DNA from 3 places in the Pseudoalteromonas shioyasakiensis genome. Region 3 is predicted to be linked to each of the others. Evidence: predicted binding sites of a transcription regulator. Region 3 holds the regulator's gene; each other region holds the start of a gene.
The links. The regulator LexA, encoded in region 3, represses DNA repair genes until DNA is damaged. The targets are predictions, from matches to a motif close to TACTGTATNNNNATACAGTA.

Region 1 (5,796 bases), 1.1 Mb from region 3:
TTTATAAAGTAAGGACCGACATCGCGTAATCACATTGAAAAGCATCACTCAATGCTGCTCTTCATCCGCAATGACTTAACAATCTCTACTGGTTGAAGCTGGACAGATGGCCATAAAACACTGAATAGGCTTCAACCTAATTAATTTTATTAGGTATCATCCTATCACAAATTATTTTGTAGGGAAGACTAAGCGGCAACTTTTTGATCTTGATTGCAATTGCCGCTGAGTCATGAGCGTGAAGACCTTGTTTTGTGCCAATGCTGATAGCCGCTATCAATGCGCTACCCGAACCAGTGGCACCACGATGTTGCCGCGATGCGATACCCCGTTGTCCGACTCTGTAGAGATCAGGGCTCGTTGCTCACTCTCTCGAACACGCCTAGCAACTTCTGCCTGGGCTGGTAGCAATGGCAGCATCCCTTCAGCAATCGCGTCTGGGGCAGACTCTTGGCCACAGGACATAAAATGCTTCCATGGATCTTTAAGAAAGCGCTCGAACGTGATGCCAAATTCAATGATGCGGGCAGAGACGAAGATTTCGCCCCAGTATTCAATGTAGGTGTCTTGGTACATGGAAAGATTCCTCTTGTTGGTTAAACTATGAGTTCACTTTCCATTTTCCAGGGGTTTTCAAATATGCAAGGGGCTATGACAAAGCTTTAAATCGATTGCGGGCATCTTTGTAGTCATAGTGGGCATATTCTGAGCCACGATGATACAAATCATCCAGGTAAGTTTGTTCCTGCGGCAACTCGTCTTCGCTGATTTCGCGCCACCAATGTTTGTTGGCACCTTTAACACCGTCATGCCAGCGGTAACCACGCTCTTTTAAATAGTCCTTTACGTCAAATGGCGCACCAAACGCACGAACTAACACAGTTCGCCTGTCTGCTTCAGACAACAAGTTTGCAACGGACTCGGGCAACAAATGAAACAACCAGGCCATCGCCAAACAATCGGTTGCGGCTCGGTGTCCTTCATAAAACCAACCTAAGCGAAGCAGCAGGTACTCAAGTTTTCGACTTTCAAAACCCAGCGCCTTCCAATCTATGCCACTGGCTGAACAGGCCCAAGATAGATGGCCTAATGCGGCAAACCGCTTTTCAAAGAAAGGACGATCAAACTGTGCATTGTGTGCAACCACCAGCGGATCATCGGATAACCAACTCGCTACCAGTGAATCATCAATGTGCTGGCCTTGCACCATATCATCGGTGATACCGGTTAAGTCGGTAATCAGCTCGGGGATTGGCTTGCCGGGCTCTTCATACAAGCTGATCACATCAACAATCGACACAATCCGCTGAGCAGAGGGGCTGTAAAGCACCTTAACCATACCAAGCTCAATAATGGACTCATCATCGGCAGACAGTCCGGTTGTCTCTGTATCGAGCAGCACCATTGGCTGTTCGTCACCTACTACAGGAGATAGTTCAAGTGGCCAGGACTGCGGCTCACGCGTTAATGGAATACGCTCCAGCAATCTAAAATCTTCTGGTCTTTCTGGGATATCCGCGAGGCGCTCTAGCGGAAATGGCGCAGGGGCTCTTGTCATTGATAGTTCCTCTTCAATTCTATTGTTCGCTTTGAGTTATTTCACTGTGCCACAGGTTTTTCTAAATGCACCTTGGATACCTCAGCGTTTTTTTAATCTTTCTAATGGTTGAACCCATGTATGAAGGCTTTGGCTAAGCCTTTCAGAAAGCCTTAGCTAAACCCTTTAGGTAACCCTTACCGATACCCTTTACGTATGGCTTAGCCAACCCCTTTTCAAACGGTCGCAAAAGGCTTGAACTGAGTTCGACTGAGCATTTTAATGATGCTCCTTACTTCGCTTTAAGCCAGTAAATTCAATACGAAGCAGAATTTTACTAACTGTTTTGAAACCCTTTTCGAAGGGTTCAACAAGCCTTATCTGACGGTTACTCGACCCATGCGTTAACCAGTAGCAGTAACAGGAGCAGTAACAGAAACAAGAGCAGTAGGCAGAAGCAGTATTGTCCAAGCCTTGCAGGCTTTGACGAGGACGAGCGATCCCCCATATCAAGCTTTTCAACACAAAAAAGAAATCACCCACGACACAACGTGTTACTCGAACAACTACAGTTTACCTACAATTTTACTTGTAGAAATCAGCATAGCATTAGATACTGTATAAACAAACAGTATCAATTGTAATTTTTCGAGGTTCGTCATGAGTGTCTCGCTGATAGGCCGTAGCGGCGCACTTGCCTTCATCAAAGCCAAGCGCCTTCGTATCCCATTGTTCATGGAACGTGTTTCTGCTGGTTTTCCCTCACCAGCGCAGGATTATGTTGAGCAAACGCTCGACCTTAACGAGCTTTGCATCAAGCGACCGGCTGCAACGTTCTTTGTACGTGTTGAAGGTGATTCAATGATTGATGCCGGGATTCACCCTGATGATATTTTGGTGGTTGATCGCTCTGTCCAAGCCGAACACGGTGACATTGTCATCGCTGGCATCCATGGTGAACTCACGGTAAAGGAGCTTCAACTAAGGCCGTGCGTCATGCTGCTCCCAAGAAACCAGGCGTATGAGCCCATTCATATTCCTGAAGGGGCAGAGTTAGAGATATTTGGTGTGGTCACCAATGTGGTGCGAAACATGCGCCGTAAGTCGTGACTGTCCCATGCCTGTATTTGCCTTGGTGGACTGCAACAACTTTTACGCCAGTTGTGAGAAGCTGTTTCGTCCTGATTTAAAAGATACGCCGGTTGTGGTGCTGTCCAACAATGACGGCTGCGTGGTTGCACGCTCGCGTGAAGCTAAGTTACTCGGTATTAAAATGGGCGTACCCGTCTTTCAGATCAAAGCCGAAATGCAGCGCCATGGCATTTTGGCATTCTCCTCTAACTATGCGCTTACAGTTGGGAAATACTTTAGACATCACATGTTGTAATGTTTCAGGTTGTATAAATTAGACGTCGAGATGAGGGGTGGTTACAATTTTTACTATTGGTTAAGAAATATCTTGAAAAAGTAGATGTATGAACGCGTAACCCCCTGGGGGAAGGCTTAGCAGTGTGAATAACGGATGATTTAGGTGTTAATGTGATTGAACAAAATAGGTCGTTTCCAGATGACTTCGGCTTTGACTATTGTCTTATGTGGATTAGTACGGAGAAATATCCCTCATTTATAAGTAGGCCACACCCTGACAGTGGCGAGATCATCCATGACGTTAGGGACAACTCAAAACCATTTGCTCATAAACTTCCAATTTTAATAGACCCCGATGGTATCAATGTGGTGCCAGTGAATCTATATCTTCACTCTTTGTTGGCAGATCCAGATATATCCTCCGATAAGACGATTCAATCCCATGCAGTTGCGTTATTGAGCTTCTATCGGTGGTTGAGCACGGAAATCCCCGAACATACACACCCAAGGACTGGCCTTCTGGTTGATGAAAAACCTCCGTTAACAATATATGACTGCACCGAGAAGGTAGAGGAAAGTCCAATCGTGAGATATCGAGACTATTTATTGGAAAACCTTTATACCAAGGATGAAACTGGAAAAGTCGGTGGTTCTCCAAGTACAGCCTCTTCAGTGGTCCACCGAATGCGATTTCCGTCTGCATCTGTTGAAGTTGGGCGACGACGGCTTCTGAGCCTTTACCGGCCTCACATTCAAGGCACAAGAACACCTGCCTTAACAGTTGCTCCAGGAGATTGCATTGTTCATCGTAATGTTGCCACTGGTACTCTTCCACGGTCCGTTTCTGTTTTTTCAGGTAAAGGCAGAGGGTCTGGATATCCCTGTCATTCATGACCTTCAATGCCTGTTGTCTGACTACTGAGAAGGGTTGATTATCATCAATGTTCTCATCCACAAACAGATGCAGTAACTCTGCCGCTTTCGTGACATTGTCCGCGGCTGACTGCCAGGACAGGAACACTGCTTGTTGTGCAAAGGTGTTGGCAGCTTCTTGTTGCTTGCGGATATGGTAAATGAACCCATCAGTTAACCGTTCCAGTGCCAGTTGTATCCGCTCTGTCAGGTGACATAGCAACCATAGATGCTGCTGTGCGCGTTTGAATCGTTTGAGTTTACTACCGTAATAGTTGATGAGCTCACCGAAGTGTTGTCGATTTTTAAGAGACAGATTAAGCCCATCGATAACGCCATTGATTTGCGTGCGCCATGGCGCTAACTGATGATAAAGGGCAAGCTCTTTTTTAAGTTCAGGTACGGTCAGACTTTTTGCACCGCCTCTGAGCTGGTTCAGGCTTAGTCCGTCATCAATGGCTGTTATGCTGTCCAGAAAGACGTGAAGTTCAGGACTGGTGAGTTGATTAAGTTGGTGCGCCAGGTCTTTTCTGACCTGCTGCATCGCTCTGCTTATCAGTCTCTGGAGTACGGTGTACCTAGGGATAGCAATGCTGTGACTGGTTAGGAATTCAATAGCAGTATCAAAGAGGTAACGCGGCTCCAGCCAGGCATTGCCCACCTGAACAAGGTGGTCGAAAAGAGAATTGAAGTGCTGACTTTCGTCCCATTTGTGATAACCAGCAAGGTCTAATACTTTTGCGTAGAGTCGATCTTTTTGTTTTTGTGAGGGAGTGAATGGTCTGAGCCCCTTGCCGCCAAGCAGCTCTTTACTGATGAACATTAAATCCTTAGAAACCTGCGAGTAAGCGATATCTAGGATGACGGGCTTTGATTTGAAGTATCCCAAAATCGCGACAAAGTAACATCTATGAGCTCTGAGACGAATTGACCGAAAAACTGCCAATTCCGCATCGTTCAGAGAAAAGTACAGACGTTGTTCTTCGATTGAAAAAATGGGTGGGGAATAAAGATCTGCCTGTTCTGCTCTCGTGAGAATAGTAATTTCGTTTTTGATGGCCATATCAGGGCTGTTCCGTATTAAATGTACGATATTTACCTAATTTGCCACACTTATAAGTAGTAACCCACCTCCGCAGCCATTTATTGGTGTGGTCTACAGAGGATTAAGTCTTTTTAGAGGGGAAAATCCCTAGAACCCCATCTCCAAACATATCAAGCGTGTCTGTATCCCACTCTATTGTAAACAAGACATTTTTATCTTTTATATTCAATGGCTTATTTTCCTGCTAATTGGTAATACCATGAAAAATACCATGCTCAGAAAAGGCTTAACAATATTTTGAAAAATTGCCTACTGAGCGCTGCCGCACAGCTCCATAGGCCGCTTTCCTGGCTTTGCTTCCAGATGTATGCTATTCTGCTCCTGCAGCTAATGGATCACCGCAAACAGGTTACTCGCCTGGGGATTCCCTTTCGACCCGAGCATCCGTATGAGACTCATGCTCGATTATTATTATTATAGAAGCCCCCATGAATAAATCGCTCATCATTTTCGGCATCGTCAACATAACCTCGGACAGTTTCTCCGATGGAGGCCGGTATCTGGCGCCAGACGCAGCCATTGCGCAGGCGCGTAAGCTGATGGCCGAGGGGGCAGATGTGATCGACCTCGGTCCGGCATCCAGCAATCCCGACGCCGCGCCTGTTTCGTCCGACACAGAAATCGCGCGTATCGCGCCGGTGCTGGACGCGCTCAAGGCAGATGGCATTCCCGTCTCGCTCGACAGTTATCAACCCGCGACGCAAGCCTATGCCTTGTCGCGTGGTGTGGCCTATCTCAATGATATTCGCGGTTTTCCAGACGCTGCGTTCTATCCGCAATTGGCGAAATCATCTGCCAAACTCGTCGTTATGCATTCGGTGCAAGACGGGCAGGCAGATCGGCGCGAGGCACCCGCTGGCGACATCATGGATCA
Region 2 (5,796 bases), 890 kb from region 3:
ACCGATAACATCACTGCACCAACGGATATGGTCAATGCTGGCCTGCAAGGTAAACCTGGCAATATGGGTATTAGCTTGGCGCGCTTTTTAGTGAACTCTACGGTTGGTCTACTCGGTTTTTTTGATGTCGCTTCATCGCTGGGTTTAGAAATTGTCGATGAGGACTTTGGCCAAACTCTAGGTGTATGGGGTGTAGGTGATGGCGCTTATTTGATGATCCCGGGTATGGGACCAAGTACAGCACGAAACCTAACTGGTGATGTGGTAGATAACTTTGTCTTACCTGAAATCACGTTAACGACACCACAGACAATACTAGTCTTCGCGCTGAAAGCGGTTGAGGCCCGTGCTTCATTAATGCCACAAGAGAGCCTATTAAATGAGTCGTTAGACCCATATATTTTCGTGAAGGATATTTACTTCCAGCGTCAATTATATGAGCTACATGATGGTAATCCGCCAGTTGAAAAAGAAACGGATGATTTTGACGAAGACTTTTTAGAGAATCTTTAAGTCATAAAAATGCCAGCAATTGCTGGCATTTTTAATATCAATTGAGGGCTTGGTATTTATTAGTCGCCAAACACACTCATCTGCTCATTAGACCAACTTAGAGCATCGTGATAAGCATCAGGTACTTCCTCAGGTTTGAGCCCTAACTGTTGCTGAATCTCTTTTGCGTTGTCCCAATCTGCCTGTTCATAGAACTTAACAAGTGATAAGTAAGTTGCCAGCAAACCTTCACCATGAAGAAGGGCACCTTTTATTTCATTCGTTAATGGCAGTTTGCCCATTACGCTTGGCATATCTTCATCCAATATAGCATCCATTAATGACATCATGCCTGTTAAGAATGCCATCCCGGTATCACGTAATTTACCATGACTGATTGCTAGTAATTCAGCAAAACGGGCGCGGGTTAGTGATAAACGTATTAACTCAGCAGGTTTATCTGCGGCAACTTGCGCAGCAAATAAAAGTGATAAGAAACGTTTGATTTCTTCACTACCTAAAACAATAAGTGCTTGTTTAATCGTGCTTATTTCGGCGCGGCGTTTAAAAGCAGCTGAATTCGAGTAGCGAAGCAGTTTGTAAGATAAGTTAACATCACGCTCGAATACCTCAGTGATTTTTTTGAGGTTTAAATCCATGCTTGACGTTTCATACAATAGCTCGGCAAGGGCCATCTCTGAGGGCGGTAAGGTTTTGCTTTGAACCATCTCAGGTTTTGAAAAGAAGAAGCCTTGAAAGTAACTAAAGCCCATTTCTAGAGCAAGTTGGTATTTCTCGTAAGTTTCGACTTTTTCGGCAAGCAACTTGATGTGCGGGTGAGGTTTTATTGCCTCAATAACTGCTTCAATTGACTCTTTGTCTGTGGTTAAAAAATCAATTTTGATCATATCGATAAACGGATAAAAATGGCGCCAGACAGGTTGATGTATGTAATCATCAAGGGCTAGAGTATAGCCACGCTCTTTTAAATCTTTAACCAGTGCAAGTAAACGCTTGCCAGGTTGAATAGTTTCAAGAATTTCGACAACGACTTGCTCTTTGCCCAATAACAGAGGGTAACCTTTTTGGAGCGTCTCTAAAGTGAAATTAATGTAAGCTGGTTTGTTATCCGTTAAATCTTCTAAACCAAAATTAAACTGACTACCTTCAATGAGCCGTGATGTTGCTTCATCGCCATCAATGTCTGGAAACACGTTATCTACGCCATCCCTAAATAGGAGTTCGTAGCCGACAAGTTTCTTTTCCTTATCTAAAATAGGTTGGCGTGCAGCGTAAAAATACATAGTCCTGGCATGTCCACTTCGGTTAATTCATTTATCCATCAGCAATATATGTCATTGTGCCTGAAATAGCATTAATTAAATGCGAATTATTGAGGATAAATACTGATTTTATTTTTACCTTAAGACTAGGATAATTTGTAATTGAATTCTATAACTTGCGATTAAATATCATATTTTTGTTATAAAAAGGTTGAAATTGTAAACTCTGTCACTGATCGGCTTGATTGGAGTTGTGGGGCAGAAGCATGTTATAGTCATGGATGATATCGGTTTTTACCCCAATAATGTCTTAAAATTAAATAACTTGCGAGTCATTATTCGGATTAAAAGCCAACATTAAACAACTTTTGGAGGCTAATTTGGAAACAGGAATGATAATTTCGTTAGCAATGTACTTCATCGTCATGCTGGGGATTGGGCTGTATGCTTATAAGCAATCTACCGACGATGTATCAGGCTATATGCTAGGTGGTCGTAATTTATCACCAAGTGTTGCTGCGCTTTCAGCTGGCGCATCAGACATGAGTGGTTGGCTGCTAATGGGTCTACCGGGTGCAATGTATTTGTTTGGTTTAAGCAAGGTTTGGATTGCCATAGGTCTAGTACTCGGTGCTTGGGCTAACTACTTCTTAGTCGCGCCTCGTTTACGTGTTTACACAGAAAAGGCGAATGACTCAATCACCATTCCAGATTACTTCGCGAACCGCTTTGATGATAATAAGAATATTCTGCGTGTTATCTCTGCGATTGTAATCATTGTTTTCTTCACCTTGTATACCTCATCAGGTGTTGTTGCAGGCGGCAAGTTGTTCGAAAACTCATTTAATATGAGCTACGAAATGGGTCTGTACATCACAACAGGTGTTGTCGTGTTATATACCTTGTTTGGTGGCTTCTTAGCAGTGAGCCTGACTGACTTTGTACAAGGCTGTATCATGTTTATCTCGTTGCTGGCTGTGCCAATTGCAACGTTTACCATGCTTGATCAGCCAGTTATGGATACACTTGCAAATGCACGCTATGACTTATTATTAAGCTCACCAAAAGAATCAGAAATTCATGCACTTAATATGATGGATTGGTTTGCAGGTGGTTCAACGATAGCGATTATTTCTGCCATGGCATGGGGCCTTGGTTATTTTGGACAACCACACATTATTGTGCGTTTCATGTCTGTGCGCTCTGTGAAAGATATGCCGACTATGCGTCGTGTGGGTATGTCGTGGATGACGCTTTCAGCTATTGGTGCTGTGCTAACAGGTCTATTTGGTGCTGCTTATATGCTTGAAAACCAAATGCCAATTGATGATAAAGAAACGATTTTCTTAGTGTTGTCTGAGCTAATCTTCCATCCTTTAATTGCCGGCTTCTTATTGGCAGCTATTTTAGCGGCGATTATGAGTACTATCTCATCGCAGTTATTAGTGTGTTCAAGCTCACTAACCGAAGATTTTTATAAGATTTACTTAAACCGTAGTGCATCTCAAAAAGAGCTGGTTTTAGTAGGTCGTATTAGTGTTATTTTGGTTGCTCTATTTGCTATTTACCTAGCCTATGACCGCGATAGCTCTATCTTAGATTTAGTGAGTAATGCATGGGCTGGTTTTGGTGCTGCATTTGGTCCACTCGTATTACTGAGCCTTTACTGGAAGCGTATGAACTTACAAGGCGCTATTAGTGGTATGGTTGTTGGTGCTGCAACAGTGCTGTTTTGGATTTACGCGCCAATTACAATTGATGGCCAAGCATTAAGTGCAATCATTTATGAGATTGTCCCAGGCTTTATTTTATCAACAATTGCTATTGTTGTTGTTAGCCTTACAACTGCTGAGCCGAAAAAAGAAATTACAGACTTATTTGATGAAGTTGAGTCGTCACTGTAGTTTTTGATTAAACACAAAAAGGGCAACATCTGTTGCCCTTTTTTATGATCTAAATTTGCGTTTTGCTTGCCGCTTTTTCTTTTATATCAGCAACGTTGTCGTCTGACTTTGCTTTTTTAGGCTTAGCTGGGGCGTCTTTTGCACCTTTAAGTACCGCCATAAATTGGTCTTTTTCTTTTGCCATTTCAAGCGCCAGTGACTCAATTTGTTGCTCGCTTAATGGTACATCAACTTTTTCAAGCATTAGTTCTAATGACTCAGCAATGTCGAGCATTTTGTCATACGCATCAGCTTCTTTCTTAGTAGTAAACGTCATGCGCTCGACTCCGTTTCTTTCTACAACATATTTAACAACAACAGCCATGATTTCTCCTGCATTTAAGCGTGGCATTTGCAGCGCAATACCGCTACTTTGATTACTGTTTTTATATACAGTAATGCTTCGAGGCTTACTTTGCAAGTAACTTGAGAAAAATTTTATTTAACAAATTTGACAATAGTAGGGACATTAGCTTTATTTAAATTGTTACCCAAAGTTAAACACAAGCGATGGAGTGAGTGTTGGGTAATAGCTAACTACCTGTCCAAGATGGACATCATGGAGGAAATTATGAAATTACTATCAAGTATTTTACTTGCCACAAGTATTGCGTTACTACCTGCTACATCGGCATTCGCCGTTAAACCAACAGAAGCAACACAAGTTAAAATGCAAAAGCTCAGTATAAACAAAGCCAGCATAGATCAACTTACTCAATTACCGGGTATTGGGGAGTCAAAAGCTAAAGCAATTGTTGAGCACCGCAAAAAACAGGGACCGTTTAAGTCGGTAGAGCAATTAAAAGAAGTAAAAGGAATAGGCGATAAGCTATTTGCTAAACTTGAGGGGAAAATTACATTATAAACAGCAGGCTATACACCTAAACAGGGCGTTATTCGCCCTGTTTAAATTCATCGATAGCTTTGTCTAAATGCGCTAATGCGAACATGTTTTCGATAGGTGTTGTAATAAGTGGGTAACTTAAGCCTGCTAACAACAACCAAGGAATAAGCATCCAACCTTCAAAGTAGGCTAAGCCTAAAAATAATGGCGCTAAAAAAGCAAGCTTACAAACCGATAAAATGATCTTTTTGCTTGGACTTAAATGAGCCAAAGCAAGAGCAATTATTTGCTGACGTTGCCTTACTTTAAAGCTTTTTAAAGCAGGGATTTGGCTAGTAAAAAAATAAATCATTATAGCGACTTTTCGCTCACTAATCGGCTAACTAAAACAGCCACAAATACCACTGAAAATGCTGCAAAAATCACTTCCATCCATGCTGGCATACTCATAGAAGCAAACTGCCAATCGATATTTCCGCAATCACCTGTGGCGGCAAAGAAGCTAGGGATCCATTCATGCAAAGGCATAAAACTTGGGAAGTTAGGTTCAAATGCACAACTAAATGCAAAAGGGTCAGTATTGTTTTGCATTGCAATGTGTTCTTTGGCAATAAAGTAACCCCAAATTGCAGAGACACCCCAAGTGGCAAATGCGACTAAGCGAATAACCATATTTTGTGGGTTAATTGCACCAATAACTCCCGCTGCAAGTAAGCCTAAAACAGCGGTACGTTGATATATACACATGATGCATGGCTCAAGGCCCATGTTGTATTGAAAAAATAACGCAGTGATTTCAAATGCGAGGGAAATAACGGCTAATAATAACCAAGGTGTTCTTTTAGTTGCTAATTCTGCTAACCAATTCATGAAAGTTCCAATTTCAAATTGTTTTCAAGATTATGCTTAGACAGGGCATTGGGTGCAAGTATCTAAGATGAAATTATACGAAAAAGGAGCCAACCAGCTCCTTTTCATTAATCATATCTAGGCTGCTTATTAAACACTAACAGCTTGCAAAGACTCACTTTGATAACAGCCTAATACACGTGTGTACTGGGTGTGTTCTTTTAGCTCTTCAAGCGCTTGCTTAACATGCGAGTCATCAAGGTTTGCTTCAAGGTCAACATAAAACACCTCTTCCCATGGGTTTCCTGGTACTGGACGAGATTCCAATTTTACCAGGTTAATTTGATGTTGTTTAAAAATCATCAAGGCATCAGCCAATGAACCC
Region 3 (5,796 bases):
GACAACGTCAGTTCCTCAACATCGTCGGGTAACTCAGTATCAACATAAAACAACAAGGTAAATTCCATTTCTTCACCGGCTTTCATTGGCTGCTGATCAAAGCAAAAACAGGCGATTTTGTGTAAGTACTTTGCCGCTTTCCCCGGTGATACCGATGGAATTGCTTGCATGACTTTGTCTTCATTACTGGTGTTCTTTGCTGAGAATTTAACTTCACGCATGGCACCAGGTTGTACCGCCACGCTGTATTGCTCAGACTGCACCTTAAATGGCGCGCCGCTTTGAGCGTGAGTGGTAAAGCTGACATCAACTTGGCGCTGTGTATTTATTGATTCACTCGCGCTCGCTTTTTCTAATGATGGCTTACCATTCAACCCTGTAACGTCGCAAAACACGTCGTAAAGCGGCACCATTGCAAAAGCAAATGCGAACATGAGCAAGCATGTAATCAGCAGTTTTTTTAGCAAAGGTGCATGGTTCATTACTTAATCTCCGGCGGTGTTTCAAAAGTGTGATAAGGCGCTGGAGAATCTACTTCCCACTCTAAACCTTCAGCTCCATCCCATACTTTGGCAGGCGCTTTTTCACCCCCTCTAGCACATTTAAATACCACTAACACAAACAACAGTTGCGATAAGCCAAATGCAAAACCACCAATACTGATAATGGCGTTAAAGTCAGCGAATTGCAGAGCATAGTCAGGAATACGACGCGGCATACCGGCAAGACCAACAAAGTGCATAGGGAAGAACAGCACGTTGACACTGATTAGCGATAACCAGAAATGCCATTTCGCTAGCGTTTCGTTGTACATGTTGCCGGTCCATTTCGGTAGCCAATAATAGGCTCCCGCCATAATTGAGAACACAGCCCCTGTCACAAGCACATAATGGAAGTGTGCCACCACAAAATAGGTATCGTGATACTGGAAATCTGCCGGTGTAATCGCAAGCATCAAGCCGGAGAAACCACCTAAGGTGAATAACACAATAAAGGCGATGGCAAACATCATCGGAATTTCGAAGCTAATCGAACCGCGCCACATGGTGGCCACCCAGTTAAACACTTTGACGCCCGTTGGCACCGAGATAAGCATAGTGGCGTACATGAAGAACAACTCACCAGCCACAGGCATCCCAGTGGTAAACATATGGTGTGCCCAAACGATAAAACTTAGCAGCGCAATTGATGAAGTTGCATACACCATAGACGCATAGCCAAATAATTTTTTACGCGAAAAGGTCGGCACAATAGTCGATATAATGCCAAAAGCCGGCAAAATCATGATGTACACTTCTGGGTGACCGAAGAACCAGAAAATATGCTGGAACATCACAGGGTCGCCCCCTCCCGCGGCATCAAAAAAGCTCGTTGCAAAGTATTTATCGGTCAACACCATAGTGACCGCCCCAGCTAGAACTGGCATAACAGCAATTAACAAAAATGCTGTGATTAACCATGTCCATACAAATAGCGGCAGCTTCATCCACGTCATACCCGGCGCTCTTAAGTTGACGATAGTCACGATAACGTTAATCGCCCCCATAATTGAGCTGATACCCATGATATGTACGGCAAACACAAAAAGTGCAGTGTTGTCGTTACTGTAAGTTGTTGATAGTGGTGCGTAGAAAGTCCAACCAAACGCAGGACCACCACCAGGCATAAGTAACGAAGCCAAGAGGATTAAAAATGCGAAAGGCAAAATCCAAAAGCTCCAGTTATTCATACGAGGTAAGGCCATATCTGGTGCGCCTATCATCATAGGTACCATCCAGTTTGCAAGCCCAGTGAATGCAGGCATAACGGCACCAAACACCATGATCAAACCATGTACGGTAGTCATTTGGTTAAAAAAGTGCGGATCAACTAACTGTAACCCAGGCTGAAACAGTTCAGCGCGGATCACCATTGCCATCGCTCCACCAATTAAAAACATGGTGAGTGAAAAAATCAGGTATAAACTCCCGATGTCTTTATGATTGGTGGTGTAAAGCCAACGCTTAAAACCTTTAGCAGGATGATGATGGTCGTGATGCGCATGCCCAGTTGCTTGCTCGTTAATAACGTTACTCATTAGTTCGCCTCCGCAGCTGCATCAATCGCGGCTTGAATTTGACTCGGTTGGATAACATCGCCGGTATCATTACCCCACGCGTTTCGCTTATAAGTAATAACCGCAGCAAGTTGCTTAATTGAAAGCTGTTTATCAAACGCTTGCATTGCTGTGCCAGGCTTACCGTGTAACACAATATCTATGTGATCTTTTACATCACCTAACACAATGGGGCTGCCTTTAAGTGCTGGAAACACGCCTGGTAAGCCCATACCAGTAGGTTGATGACATGCCGCACAACTTGCCATATACACTTGCTCACCTAAGACCATAAGCTCTTCTTTAGGTAATGTTTGATCAAGCAAAGCCGCATCTGCTGCAGCCGCATTGGCTTTTTCTTGCTTGGCATCTGCAAGCCAATTAGCAAACTCATCTTCAGGTAAGGCTTTCACCACAACAGGCATAAAGCCATGATCTTTACCGCATAACTCAGCACATTGACCACGGTACACACCTGGCTCGTTAATACGTGTCCACGCTTCATTGATAAATCCAGGATTTGCGTCCTTTTTAACCGCAAAATCAGGCACCCACCATGAATGAATTACATCGTCTGAGGTCATTAAAAAGCGAACTTTTTTATTGATAGGAAGTACTAGCGGTTTATCTACCTCGAGCAAATAATGCTCAGTTTTCTCTGCTTGGTTGTCTATTTGATCTTTGGGAGTAGATAGAATCGAGTAATAAGCAATGTCTTCACCCATGTACTCGTAATGCCACTTCCATTGTGAGCCGGTCACTTTAATGGTGATATCGGCTTTAGAGGCATCTTCCATGGCAATCAAAGTTTTTGTCGCTGGCACAGCCATGGCGATTAAGATGACAAATGGAATGGCAGTCCAAAGTATTTCAACTTTTGTACTTTCATGAAATTGGGCAGGCTTGGCCCCTTTGGATTTACGGTGGTGTATTAAAGCCCAAAACATCACCGCAAATACGATGATGCCGATTACACAGCAGATAATAAATATCGTCATGTGTAACTCATAAACATTATTACTTATATCGGTCACCCCTTTTCGCATATTGTATTGGCTATTTGCCAATGCAAGCTCAGGAAGTGCAAACAATATAAGCCACAAGGCGTAACGCAGTTTACCCATGTGACGGCTCCTTTAGATGCTATTGCAAGACGCAAAGCGAAAAGGCGGTACAACAATATGCCCATTCGTTTTTCTTATTGTTCAGAGCGACTACGTATCATTTTGACCCACTGATGATACCGACCCCCTGTCTAACACCTCGCACATTTTTGTGTCTTTTTATTAATTAGGTGTTAATACAGTGTATTAACCAATTAGTTAAAAAATGACCAATAAGCAAGTTTTAATGATAATAAATGTTTATTTTGGTGCAGAAATAACAACTATAATCAGCGCGTTATTTAATGTTCAGGAGTAAAAACGAAATATAAAAAGAGAGGAAAACTGCGCCATATAAGGCTTTAAATGAAGAGTAAGGATTCACAAATCCTATTTAAGTAGTAAAATTTCAGCGGCGCACCAAATTGAGTCAATTTAATGCACCAAATTGGGAACACTTACATCCAATCAGCGTTACGAATTACACCTACCGCTAATCCCTCGATGTTGAACGACTCGTGCTCTAGATCAACCTCGATAGGCGAAAACTCTTCGTTCTCAGCATGTAAAAGCACTTTGCGACCCGCTTTTTCTAGACGCTTAACTGTTACATCTTCATCGACTCGAGCTACAACTACTTGCCCGTTTTCAGCAACTTGTGTTCTGTGTACTGCAAGCAAGTCGCCATCCATAATACCAATGTCTTTCATACTCATGCCATTTACACGCAGTAAGAAATCGGCTGCAGGCTTAAATAATGAAGGATCAACTTGGCAGTGACTTTCAACATGCTCTTGCGCCAAAATAGGTTCACCGGCTGCAACACGGCCAATTAAAGGTAAGCCTAGTTGCTCTGGCTCATCTTCTTCAATTAACTGAATACCGCGACTCGCCCCTGGCTTCATTTTGATCATGCCTTTTTTTGCCAGTGCTTTTAGGTGTTCTTCAGCAGCGTTGGCACTTTTAAAACCCAATGTTTGAGCTATTTCAGCACGCGTAGGTGGCATGCCTGTATCTTTAATAAAGACTTTAATTAGTTCTAAAATTTGCGATTGGCGTTTAGTTAATGGGCGCATACAACTGGTTTTCCATACAGTACATTTAACTGTGAGTATATACAGTTATTTGAAAATCGCAAATTTAAATTATCCCCTTCATATTGCTACAAAACTAACATTGAACCACACCGAAAGATGCCATAAGGTATTATCTTTTATTAGCAGGCTAAGGAAACACAATGAGTATTTGGCATCACCCCATCACATTAGAGCAATGTAAAGAACTAGAACAAGGGATCACCGGGCAAGGCACTTTAATGAAAACAATGGGCATTGAGGTGACTGAAATTGGTGATGATTATTTAATGGCAACCATGCCTGCTATTCCTGAGCATCATAACCCTATGGGTATGGTTCATGGCGGAGCAAACGTTGTATTAGCAGAGACAGTAGCAAGCTATGCAGCCAATTTCGTGGTTGATTTCAGTAAGTTTTATGCTGTTGGCCAAGAAATTAATGCCAACCACATGAAAGCATCACGTAAAGGAACGTTAACAGCAACTGCGAGACCACTTCATTTAGGTAAGAGAACTTCTGTTTGGGATATTAAAATTACCAATGCCGCAGGAGAGCTTTGCTGCGTATCAAGAATGACCGCAGCTGTTATAGAACGCTAAATTCAGACTACTTTTCGACAGGATAAATAGTAATTTCAATCCCTGCGCCAATTGCTGAGATACGTAACAAGGTATCGGCATGCAGGGGTTGGTTAAAGCATTTAGGCGAATTACCTGACTCAAAGCCCATATCAAATGTACGCTTTGAGCACGATAACCACTGTTTTAATGCATTACGCGAGCAAGACTCAATAAGCTCGCAAAGCTGGTTAATGGCTTTATCTGGAGAGCTGATATCTGCGGTTGCTTCAATACGTGCTAGTTGGCGGTATTCATCTTGGTCATAATGTAAAACCATGGCGTTTTTCTTCAAATCAGCAACAAGCGCACTAATATCGTGCTTTGATTCAAGCTCCAGATCTACATTTAAAAATTGAATTTCCGACATACTCTCGTTTTTACCCTCTATTGATATCGACTGAAACTTTAACTCAGTTTTGTATATATACCAAATCTAGAATACAGTTAATGCGACATTATGCCGCATTGGCAATCTAGCTAAACAACCTAAAATAGCGCCCACATAACAATAATAACGGGGTAATAATGAATAAACGCCTGTTTAAGTATGCTCGTAAAGGGCATAAATGGCTTGGTTATTTACTTGCTTTACAGATCTTTTTTTGGCTTTTAGGTGGGCTTGTGATGAGCTCATTACCACTTGAAAAAGTGCATGGTAAGCATCTGGCTAATCGCAGTTTAAGTAGCCCATTTTTATTGTCGGACTCCCCTGCTTCAATTGATAAAATAACAGCGCAATTTGAGCAAATCGAAGGTATTAAATATAGCCATTTTTTGAATACCCCGATTATAGAAGTCACATCCTCTAGCGGTACGCTTACTTTTGATGGCAGAACAGGTGCTAAAATGCCTGCACCGAGTAAAGCGCAAATCATTGAAAATGCACAAGCCCATTTGCTTAT

Region 1: the regulator LexA is predicted to act here: its motif matches at 2,152-2,171, upstream of umuD (translesion error-prone DNA polymerase V autoproteolytic subunit).
Region 2: the regulator LexA is predicted to act here: its motif matches at 4,097-4,116, upstream of KQP93_RS12510 (YebG family protein).

The regions. Positions count from the first base shown of each region.
Region 1 covers NZ_CP077770.1:868,991-874,786, reverse strand. The annotation lists gene KQP93_RS04110 (hypothetical protein) at 277-576, opposite strand; gene KQP93_RS04105 (3'-5' exonuclease) at 650-1,558, opposite strand; gene umuD (translesion error-prone DNA polymerase V autoproteolytic subunit) at 2,198-2,647, shown strand; partial or broken gene KQP93_RS04095 (Y-family DNA polymerase) at 2,655-2,888, shown strand; partial or broken gene KQP93_RS04090 (DUF4158 domain-containing protein) at 3,567-4,880, opposite strand; gene sul2 (sulfonamide-resistant dihydropteroate synthase Sul2) at 5,351-5,796, shown strand, end outside.
Region 2 covers NZ_CP077770.1:2,693,287-2,699,082, reverse strand. The annotation lists gene KQP93_RS12525 (MlaA family lipoprotein) at 1-513, shown strand, start outside; gene KQP93_RS12520 (EAL and HDOD domain-containing protein) at 573-1,796, opposite strand; gene putP (sodium/proline symporter PutP) at 2,168-3,679, shown strand; gene KQP93_RS12510 (YebG family protein) at 3,729-4,043, opposite strand; gene KQP93_RS12505 (ComEA family DNA-binding protein) at 4,290-4,583, shown strand; gene KQP93_RS12500 (DUF6170 family protein) at 4,612-4,914, opposite strand; gene dsbB (disulfide bond formation protein DsbB) at 4,914-5,432, opposite strand; gene KQP93_RS12490 (chorismate mutase) at 5,562-5,796, opposite strand, start outside.
Region 3 covers NZ_CP077770.1:3,582,775-3,588,570, forward strand. The annotation lists gene KQP93_RS16595 (cytochrome c oxidase assembly protein) at 1-482, opposite strand, end outside; gene ctaD (cytochrome c oxidase subunit I) at 482-2,077, opposite strand; gene coxB (cytochrome c oxidase subunit II) at 2,077-3,219, opposite strand; gene lexA (transcriptional repressor LexA) at 3,657-4,274, opposite strand; gene KQP93_RS16615 (PaaI family thioesterase) at 4,436-4,873, shown strand; gene KQP93_RS16620 (hypothetical protein) at 4,881-5,261, opposite strand; gene KQP93_RS16625 (hypothetical protein) at 5,420-5,796, shown strand, end outside.